One region of the Devosia alba genome, then DNA from elsewhere that is predicted to be linked to it. Evidence: predicted binding sites of a transcription regulator. Region 1 holds the regulator's gene; the other holds the start of a gene.
The links. The regulator PhoB, encoded in region 1, activates phosphate uptake and scavenging genes when phosphate is short. The targets are predictions, from matches to a motif close to TGTCATNNANCTGTCAT.
Positions count from the first base shown of each region.

Region 2: the regulator PhoB is predicted to act here: its motif matches at 4,122-4,138, upstream of ABFY71_RS06595 (esterase-like activity of phytase family protein).

Region 1 is NZ_JBDUUI010000005.1:224,051-229,468, reverse strand. Features, by position in the region: gene pstA (phosphate ABC transporter permease PstA) at 1-1,128, shown strand, start outside; gene pstB (phosphate ABC transporter ATP-binding protein PstB) at 1,230-2,012, shown strand; gene phoU (phosphate signaling complex protein PhoU) at 2,042-2,752, shown strand; gene phoB (phosphate regulon transcriptional regulator PhoB) at 2,875-3,576, shown strand; gene ABFY71_RS09875 (MFS transporter) at 3,650-5,275, opposite strand.
Region 2 is NZ_JBDUUI010000003.1:280,194-285,611, forward strand. Features, by position in the region: gene ABFY71_RS06590 (AsmA family protein) at 1-1,729, opposite strand, end outside; gene ABFY71_RS06595 (esterase-like activity of phytase family protein) at 1,873-4,053, opposite strand; gene ABFY71_RS06600 (ATP-dependent helicase) at 4,257-5,418, shown strand, end outside.

The sequences.
Region 1 (5,418 bases):
TTGATCCTTGGTGGCTATTCCGCCTTTGTGCAGACACATATCCGCGTCGACTTCCCGATTTCCGCGGAACATGTCGATGCTGCCGATCCGGCGGCCGGCAATTACCGTGCCATAGTCAGCAGTGGCGTCAGCGCCCTGCTGCCTTCCGAGACCCCTGCCCAGGCCCGGCTGATTTCCCAGATACTGACCAACAACACCCAGTTTTTCGTGCGCGATGCCGTGGTCAAGGACCCTTCGGTGATCGGCGGCACGCTGACCATGGAAATCCCCGCTGCCGACATCTACGATCAGCTTCACAAGGGCAATATCAGCCGCGATACCATCGAGGAAAACCGCCGCGTCACCGATGAGCAGATCGTCTGGTTTGACACGCTGGACGAGATGGGCCGCGTCAGCACCCCGTTCAACTGGGGCCTGTTCTTCAACGCCGACAGCCGCTTTCCCGAAATCGCCGGCCTGGCTGGCGCCATCACCGGCTCCTTCTATGCGTTGCTGGTCTGCTTCCTGATCAGCTTCCCGATCGGCATCTTCGCGGCCATCTATCTGGAGGAGTTCGCTCCCAGAAACCACATCACCGATATCATTGAGGTCAACATCAACAACCTCGCCGCGGTGCCCTCCATTGTCTTCGGACTGCTCGGCCTGGCGGTTTTCCTGCAGATTTTCGGCCTGCCCCGATCGGCCCCGCTGGTCGGTGGCATGGTGCTGGCGCTGATGACCCTCCCCACCATCATCATCGTCACCCGCAACGCGCTCAAGGCCGTGCCACCCTCCATCCGCGAGGCCGGCTACGGCATGGGGGCCTCGCCCCAGCAGGTAATCTGGCACCACGTGCTGCCGCTTGCCCTCCCCGGCATTCTCACCGGCACCATTATCGGTCTGGCCCAGGCCCTGGGTGAGACGGCCCCACTGCTGCTGATTGGCATGAACGCTTTCATCACCAGCCCCCCAGGCGGCGTCTTGGACGCCTCTACCGCCCTGCCGACCCAGATCTATATCTGGGCTGACAGCCCCGAGCGCGGCTTTGTATCCCGTACCTCCGCAGGAATTCTGGTTTTGATGGGCTTCCTGCTCCTCATGAATGCAATTGCGATAGTTCTGCGTCAACGCCTTGAGCGGCGCTGGTAACAGTCGCCTCCGCCCCGTCGTCTGCACCTTCCGAAGGATCACTGATTATGGATATGCTCGCCGGCAAGGTTAAGAAAACAAATCAACCTCTGGATGCCACCATGAACCCCACCGATGTCCTTGATCGCCCGATCCGCCTCACCGCGCGCGACGTCACCGTGCATTATGGCGCCAAGCAGGCCCTGTTCGGCATCTCCATCGACATCCCCGATCGCGCGGTCACCTCGTTCATCGGCCCGTCGGGCTGTGGCAAGTCGACCTTCCTGCGCTGTTTCAACCGCATGAACGACACGATCGAAGGCGCCTCGGTCGGTGGAACCATCAAGCTCGACGGCGACAATATCTACGATCCCGATCTGGACGTTGTGGAATTGCGCGCCCGTATCGGCATGGTGTTCCAGAAGCCCAATCCCTTCCCCAAATCGATCTACGACAACGTCGCCTACGGCCCCAAGATTCACGGCCTCGCCCGCTCGCGGACCGATCTCGACGAGATCGTGGTCTCCTCGCTGCGCAAGGCGGGCCTGTTCGAAGAGGTCAAGGATCGCCTCAACGAGCCCGGCACCGGCCTGTCCGGCGGCCAGCAGCAGCGCCTCTGCATCGCCCGCGCCATCGCTGTCGGCCCCGAAGTCATCCTGATGGACGAGCCCTGCTCGGCGCTTGACCCCATCGCCACCGCCATCATCGAGGAACTGATCGACGAACTGCGCGAGAACTACACCATCGTCATCGTCACCCACTCGATGCAGCAGGCCGCCCGGGTTTCCCAGAAGACCGCGTTTTTCCATCTGGGCAAGCTGATCGAGGAAGGCGTCACCGAAGACATCTTCACCAACCCCGAGCACAAGCAGACCCAGGACTACATCATGGGCCGTATCGGCTGATCCCCGCACGGACATAAGAGGAGACTGCCATGCCCGCCACCGGCACCGACCATATCGTTACCGCCTATAGCGACGAGCTGATCCAGCTGGCCCAATCCATCGCCGAGATGGGCGGCCAGGTCGAACTCGCCATCGAGAACGGCACCAAGGCCCTGCTCAAGCTGGATCGCGAACTGGCAGATCTGACCATCATCGCCGATCAGCGCATTGACGACATGCAGCGCAATATCGACGACATGGCCGTCTCGATGATTGCCCGCCGCCAGCCCATGGCCTCGGACCTGCGCGCCATCATCACCTCGATCCACGTCGCCAACGACCTCGAACGCGTCGGCGACATGGCCAAGCAACTGGCCCGCCGCTCGCTCAAGCTCGAAGGTATGAGCCTGCAACCCACCTTCTACAATGGCGTCAAGAACATGACGGCCCTGGTGCTGCGCCAGATCAAGGATTCGCTGGACGCCTATTCCAGCCGCAACGCGGCCGCCGCCATCCAGGTCTGCAACCACGACGACGAAGTCGATGCCATGTACACCTCGCTGTTCCGCGAACTGCTCACCTACATGATGGAAGATCCGCGCAACATCACGCCCTGCACCCATTTGCTGTTCTGCGCCAAGAACCTCGAACGCATTGGCGACCACGCCACCAACATCGCCGAGCACGCCTATTACCTGCAGACCGGCAAACAGCTCACCAGTGATATCCAGGAACTGCATCGCACCCAGATCAAGGCGTAACATGACATTCGATCCGTCGGAACATTTCGGCCCAATTGGCTAGCATGGTGACAGCGCGCGGATCACTTCCCGGCCTCACCAGGCAAACCGGCCTTCCTTTGTCCTAAAACGGGGTTGCACCCATGCCCGCTACCATTCTCGTTGTCGAAGACGAAGGCGATATCGCCATCCTGCTGCGCTACAATCTCGAAGCCGAGGGCTTCCGCGTTGTCACCGCCGAAACCGGCGACGAAGCCGCCCAGGCCATTCAGGACAAGCTGCCCGATCTGATCCTGCTCGACTGGATGCTGCCCGAAATCTCCGGCATCGAAATGTGCCGTCGCCTGCGCGCCCGCGAGCAAACCGCCCGCGTGCCGATCATCATGCTCACCGCACGCGGTGAGGAGGAAGAGCGCGTCCGCGGCCTGGCCACCGGCGCCGACGACTATGTGGTCAAGCCCTTCTCGGTGCCCGAGCTGATCGCCCGCATCCACGCCCTGCTGCGCCGCGCCAATCCCAATCTGGTCACTGCCGCCCTCAAGGTCGGCGATCTCGAACTCGACCGCACCACCCACCGCGTTCGCCGCGCCGCCCGCGACGTTCATCTCGGCCCCACCGAATACCGCCTGCTCGAATATCTGATGCGCCATCCCGGCCGCGTCTATTCGCGCGAGCAGCTGCTCGATGGCGTCTGGGGCAATGATGTCTATGTCGACGAGCGCACCGTCGACGTCCATATCGGCCGCCTCCGCCGCGCCATCAATCGCGGCCGCGAAACCGACCCCATCCGCACCGTCCGCGGCGCCGGCTATGCCTTCGATGAGCGCTTCGCCCAGGTCGCCTGAGGCTTCCGGGCCCCCGATCTGTCCCTCCCCCTTCAGGGGGAGGCTAGGAGGGGGCGCCCGCCCCCCTCCGCCTCTAAACCTCGGGCACGCTGCGCAGCGGCGTCTCGTCGGCCAGCGGCACGGTCTGCCGCTCGATCATCCGGTGCACCTGTGGCGGGCCATCGCCCTGGTGCAGCGTCCGCAAGGCCAAGAAATTCTCCGCATCCGCCTTGGTGCGCCGCAGATTATGCCGCACATAATCCACCCAGGTCGGCACATGGTAGCTTTCCACCCACAGATCAGGCTGCTCCAGATCGCGCAGCAGCGCCCATTGCCGCGCTCCGTCGCGCAGCCGCACCTTGCGTCGCTCGGTCATCAGCGCCAGGAACCTGGGTATGTCATCCTGGGCAATGCGATAGTCGACCATCACCATGATCGGCCCGCTGCGCGGGGTCAGGTTCAGCCGCAACACCGGTTCGTTGAAGGTGTTGAGCGGGCCCAGATCGCGCGATTCAAACTCCCGCAGCGGCAGGATGAACCCCACCAGCGCGCAAAGCACCAGTACCAGCGCGGCCATGGCCAGCGCCCAGTCAATCCCGAACGCGTCGGCGCTGACGCCCCACAGCCAGCTGCCCATCGCCATGCCGCCAAACGTCGCCGTCTGGTAGAGCGACAGCGCCCGGCCCACCACCCAGCGGGGCGATGACAGCTGGATCGATACGTTGAACAGGCTCATCGACAGCACCCAACACGCCCCCGCCGGCACCAGCACGGCGTGGCTCAGGATCAGGTCGCGGCTGAACCCCAACCCCGCGCAGCTCAGCGCAAAACCGATACAGGCCGCCCGCACGATCCACTCATTGCTGAAAAGCTCGCGCACCCGGCCATTGATGAACGCGCCGCCAATCGCCCCCAGACCGAAGCAGCCCAGCAGGGTGCCATAGGCCAGCGCCCCGCCGCGCACATACTCCGCCGCCACCGAGGGCAGCAGCGCCAGAACCGCAACGGCGGACAGCCCGAACAGGAAGCTGCGGAACAGCACCGTGGTCAGGCTGGGCGACAGCGACACATAGCGAATGCCGGCCAGAATGGCACTGCCAAAGCCTTCGCGCGGCAGGCGGTTGGCGGGCCGCTCCGGCTTCCAGCGCAGCAGCGCGGTAATCAGCGGCAGATAGGTCACCGCATTGAGCGCAAACGCCGCTGCGGCGCCTGCCAGCGCCACGATCAGCCCGCCCACTGCCGGGCCGACGCTGCGCATCATGTTGAAGCCCATGGCGTTCAGCGTCACCGCGCCGGGCAGATCGCTGCGCGGCACGATATCGCCCATCGACGCCTGCCAGGACGGATTGAACAATGCCGTCCCGGCGCCGATCATGAACGTGAGCGACAGCAGCAGCCAGGGACTCATCAGGTTCATGAAGGCCAGCACCGCCAGCAGCAGCGACACCAGCGCCATCCCGCCCTGCGCGATCATCATCACCACGCGGCGATCGAAATTGTCGGCCAGTGCGCCGGCAGCCAGGGAGAAGATCATGATGGGCAGCGTGGTCGACGCCTGCACCAGTGCCACCATATTGTGCGAGTCGGTCAGCGTGGTCATCATCCAGCCGGCACCCACCGACTGCACCAGCCCGCCCAGATTGGACACCAGCGTGGCGGTCCACAACAACCTGAAGGTCTCATGCTTGAACGGCGCCAGTATGGCGGGTCTGTCAGTCATTTCTCATTCTCGTGGCAGACGGCATCACCCCGTCTTGGGCCAGACTGGCCGGTTTGACAAGCCGCTCGCGCTTTCCATACCGCCTATGCAACCTCTCCCGCCTCCCCTACATTGACCCGTCATCTGCAATCAAGCATCGCCGC
Region 2 (5,418 bases), on a different contig from region 1:
GCAGCGTGGCGTCAAATCCCAGCCCGCCCCAATCGCCTGCCGATAGCCGCGTGAAGCTCAGCGCCGTTGCACTCCACTGCCCCTCTGCCACCAGCGCCGAGCCGTCATGGCCCAGCACCCGCGCATTCTGACCGGTCAGCGAAAAACTGCCTTCGGGAAAGCTGATGCCAAAGCGCGGCTCGGCCATGCCATTGGGCAGCAGCGCCGCCAGCACGGCGCTCCCCTGGGCGCCGAGATCGGCAAATTGCCCCACCACATCAAGCCGCTTCTCCTCACCAAACCCCAACCGCAGCTCGACGCCATGCGCCGCCCCGTTCAGCGTCAGCTGGCCTTCGCTCACCCGCAGGGCATCGCCGGTCAACATCACCTTGCCGGCCAGCGCCCCGGCCTGGTTGAATAGCGCATTGTCCTCACCCGGCTTGCGCCAGAGGTGGGCCAGACCGTCCAGCCGGGCGCTGCTCAGACTGAACTGGCCACGGAACGCCGGATGATCGGCCTCGCCGGTCAACTCGCCTGCTGCCCGCACCATCGTCTCACCCGGCAGCTGGCCGATGAACTGCTCGATTGTCCACACCTGGCCATCTGTGCTGGCGTCCAGCCGCACATCGCGCAGCGCGAAGCCGCGCAGTCCCACTTCGGCCAGATCGATCCCGACCCGCCCCGGCAGGGCCGGGATCAGCGGTGCGGGCAGTTCCGCCAGCAGCCGCACCGCCTCATAGGGCTTGGCGCTAGCATCTTCCTTGGCATCGCGCGGCGGCAACGAAAACACCCCACCCGAGACCACGGCGTCAAAGCTCAGCCGCGCGCCCAGTTGGATGCTCGCGGCGCCCGTCAGGCGCGTGCCCGCCCGGTTCTGGTCCGGCTGCAGCGTATAGCCGGTGAGCACGATGCGATCGGTCGAGCCGACCACCTTGCTCTCCAGCACCAGATCACCGCGGATGTCGTCGGCCTTGTCAGCGATCGGCGGGGTCTGCCGATAGGTCATCGTACCATCGAATTTCGGCGCGATCCCGGGGGTCAACAGGCCTTCAGTACTCAGCGAAAACGCCCCGTTATCCGGCTGCACGAAGGCCGACACCCGGGTCACTCCTGCGCTATCGACCTGCGACGAATTCAGCCGCAACCCATAGCGCTCATTGCGATAGACCCCGCTCCCTTGGAACTGAAACGGCCCTGCAAAGCTCGACAGTCGCAATTCACCATCAATATCACTGGCCACGAAATTGCGATCCAGCCGCCGATCCATCAGGCGGATCGTGCCATCGACAATGCTGGCTTGGGCCAGGGCGACGCCACCCCCTGCCGCCGCCACGCTGACGCCACTGCCGAACAGGCCGCTTTCATCAATGCTGAAGTCAATTACCGGCCCGCGCAGCACCAGCCGGGTCACATCGTAATTGTCGCGCAGAAAGTCCATCAGCGAGAACTCGACCTCAACGCTGTCCACCGTTGCCGCCGGCTCTTCGGACGAGCCCACCAGCACATCGCTGAAGTTCAGCCGCGGCTGCGGCAGCAGGGCGAACGCGATCTCGCCGCGAATGGTCACCGGCGTGCCGAGAACACCAGTCGCCAGCGCCTCCATGCGGCTGCGATAATCTGCCCAGTGGATCAGATAGGGCGCGATAAACGCGCTGCTGAGCACGATGATCGCCAGCATGCCAACAATGATGTAGATGCGGTTCAGCACAGCGCGTGGGTCATCCGGATTGAAGCGCCAGAGTGTAGGCAAGCGCCGCCCGGGCGCAACCCCGCCGCGCTACTGAATACACGCCAGAACCCACCCCGCTGCCATTTCCTCGGATTCACACTATCCACGACGACCAATGGCCGGTCCCGCAGGACCGGCCATCCGCTAGTGCCTTGATCGAGACGTTACAGCGCGCCGATCGACCAGAACATGGTCTCGCCCGAGCTGTCGTCGACGCCGTCATTGTCGGTCACGGCAAAGCCTTCGCCGCTGGCGTCGATGGCAAAGCCTTCGACCTTGTCGAGCACATAGCCGCCGGTCGAGGTCAGGTCCGGCACGAAGTCGCGTACCAGCGTCTTGGTGACCGTGGTCAGTTCGCCACCCAGGGCCCCCGGCACCAGTTCGGCAACCGGCACACTATAGAGCGCCTTGAGCACGGCCTTGCTGCCAATCTGGTTGTCACGTTCGACGATATAGACCAGCTCGCCATGCGCGGTAATTTCCGAAAGGCCGACCCAGCCGCCTTCGGCGGGGGCCTCAAGCGGATAGTTGACGGCACCCCATTCGCCAGAAGCGGGATTGTAGGACACCAGCTTGACCACGCCCTTGGCGTCGTTCTTCCACTCGCGCTGCATGGCGATCCACAGCGTGGTCTCGTCGCCGGTGCCGACCACGGTGACGCCTTCGGCGCCAAAGCGGATTTCCTCGGCCAGCAGTTCAGCCGGGAACGGCACTTCCTTGGCGATTTCGCCATCCGCATCGACGCGGTAGAGCGCATGCGGGATCAACCGGTCGCTGCGGCCTTCCGAAGCCAGCCAGAACCCGCCTTCGCCATCAAGGGCAATGCCTTCAAGATCGAGCTTCTGGGCAGGGTTGCCATTGCGGGTCACAATCGTCTTGGCCGTGATACGGGCCGGCTGGGTGGTCGCATCAATAGTGTAGATCGCCGGCTGATTGCCCAGGAAGCTGTCGGACACGCCAAACAGCATGCCGGGCTTTTCGGCATCGGCAACCAGACCCGACATGGCGACCCAGCCCAGTGGGCGGCCATCGGCATCAAGGTCGCTCATGATGTGCGGATAGCTCGGAGCCTCGGCTTCGGCCAGCTCATAGATCATGACATGGGAGCGGGCTGCGCCATCGGCGCCCAGGTCGTTCTCATTGGCCGTGATGAAGAGATTGCGCGACGGTATGGCGACCCCGCCTTCAGGACCAACGCCCGATGGCAGCGCCTGCACGAATTCAGGCTCGGCACCGGTATCCTTGTAGACCCCGACCAGCGAGGCGCGTTCGAGACCGACAAAGATATAGGTGTTCTCGCCAAAGGTCGCGACGTCCATGCCCTCGGGCTCCACGCCCTTGGCATCGGACCGCTTGTCCGGATAATGGCCCAGCTGGGCCGCCTTCATTTCCAGATCGGCGCCGCTTTCATAGAGCACTTCGCCGGTTTTCGAGAAGATCGAGAAGCTGCGCGAGCCGCCATTGTAGTCGCCTTCATTGGCGACGGCGAAACGCTCGTCGTCGATCCACTTGACCGAGTCGGGTTCACGCAACACGCCGGCCTGCGCACCGGTAAAGTCCAGCGAGCCATTGTCGAGCACGTCGATATTCTCGAGATCGACCGCGCCAGCGCTGAAATGGGCAGTCACTTCGCCGCTATTGCCGTCGACGATGACGAAGTGATTGTTTTCCTGCAGCGACACCACGACCTCGTTGAGGCTGTTGATCGACACATATTCCGGCTCGGGATCGTCGCCAGCAATCTCGGCCAGACCGGTCAGGTCGACGATTTTGAGGCTGTCGCAATCCACGGCGCCGTCGACGACATTGAGCAGCGCCAGCGAGCCGGCCGGCATCTGCGGAATTTCGCCGTCATTGAGGTCTTCGTCGCGCTCGTTCTCGATGGCGATGGCGATCAGGCTACCGTCGGCGTTGCGCGCCACAGAGTCAGGCTGGCCGCCGATCTCGCAGCTGGCCTCGATCGTCTGGCTGGCCAGGTCGATGGTGGAGAGATTGCCCGATGGTTCGACGAAGCTCTCGGAGGTATTGACGCCCGAAAACAGCTTGTCGCCGATGACCACGACCGTGGTGGGCTCGCCGTCCAGCGACAGGAAGCCCTTGGCAGCCGGTGCCTTGGGATCGGTGATGTCGATAAAGCCGATGCCGCCGCCTGGGCTGTCGGAATAGATCAGCGTCATGCCGTCTTCCGAGACGGTGATGATCTCTGCCGAGGTCTCTTCGGCGTCCGGATTGTTCAGCGCCACCGGGAAGCTGGCAATGCGGTTGAAGTATTCGGCGGCGCCGGCACTGGCCGTGGTGGCCAGCAGCGTGGCCGTCAGTGCGACGAGAAGTTTGGTCTGCGACATGGATGATCCCCCGTTGAATGCTAGGGGGGTGCCATAAGCTGGCCGGGCTACACTTCCATGACGTCAACATGACAGATCGGTGACGGCCCCCCGTTCTATACAAGTCCCCTGCCCGTCCCTATATTCGCAGGAGAACAAATCAAGATTCGTCAATCGCCGCGCTGCAGCGCCCGGACCGGCGCGCAGCGATGGAAAGGCCTTCTATGTCCGGTGAATCTCACCCCCCCGCCCGCCCGACAGCCGGGGCCATAACCGGCCAGTTCAAGCGCAGCCAGGTGCCTGACTATCTCGAGGGCCTGAATGCCGAACAGCGCGACGCGGTCGAGAGCCTTGATGGGCCGCTCCTGGTACTGGCCGGCGCCGGGACCGGCAAGACGCGCGTCTTGACCACCCGCATCGCTCATATCCTAAATACCAAGCGCGCCTGGCCGTCCGAAATCCTGTCTGTGACATTCACCAACAAGGCAGCCCGGGAAATGAAGGAGCGCATCGGTCGCCTTGTCGGTGCTGATGTCGAGAGCATGCCATGGCTCGGCACTTTTCACTTCATCGGCGCGCGCATCCTGCGTCGCCATGCCCCGCTTGTCGACCTCAAGTCCGATTTCACCATTCTCGGCACCGACGATCAAATCCGGTTGATGAAACAACTGATCGACGCCGAGAACATCGACGAAAAGCGTTGGCAGGCGAAACACTTGGCGCCGCTGATTGATAGTTGGAAAAATAGAGGTCTTTTCCCAAAGGATGTATCGCCCGCTGAAAGCGCAGGCTTCGCAAACGGCCGCGGCGCGGCGCTCTATGCTGCCTACCAAGCCCGCCTTAAAGTACTCAACGCAGCCGATTTTGGCGACCTACTGCTCGAAAATATCCGCCTGTTCCGCGAATACCCCGACGTGCTGGCAGACTATCATAACCGCTTCAAATACATTTTGGTGGACGAATACCAGGACACAAGCGTCGCGCAGTATCTGTGGCTGCGACTGCTGGCGCAGGGCAAGCCGGCTTCTGCCGCCAACTTATGTGTCGTGGGCGACGACGACCAGTCGATCTATGGCTGGCGCGGCGCCGAGGTCGACAATATCCTGCGCTTTGAAAAGGACTTTCCCGGCGCCAAGGTGATCAAGCTCGAGCGTAATTACCGCTCGACCGGCAATATCCTCAAGGCTGCCTCCAGCATCATCGCTTTCAACGAAGGCCGCCTAGGCAAGACTTTGTACACTGATGTTGGCGAAAAAGGCGAACCTCTTTCAGTCACCTCCGTGTGGGACAGCGAGGAAGAGGCGCGCACCGTAGGCGACGAGATCGAGAACTACCAACGGGCAGGCGAAGCTCTCAATTCTATGGCCATTCTCGTCCGTGCCGCGC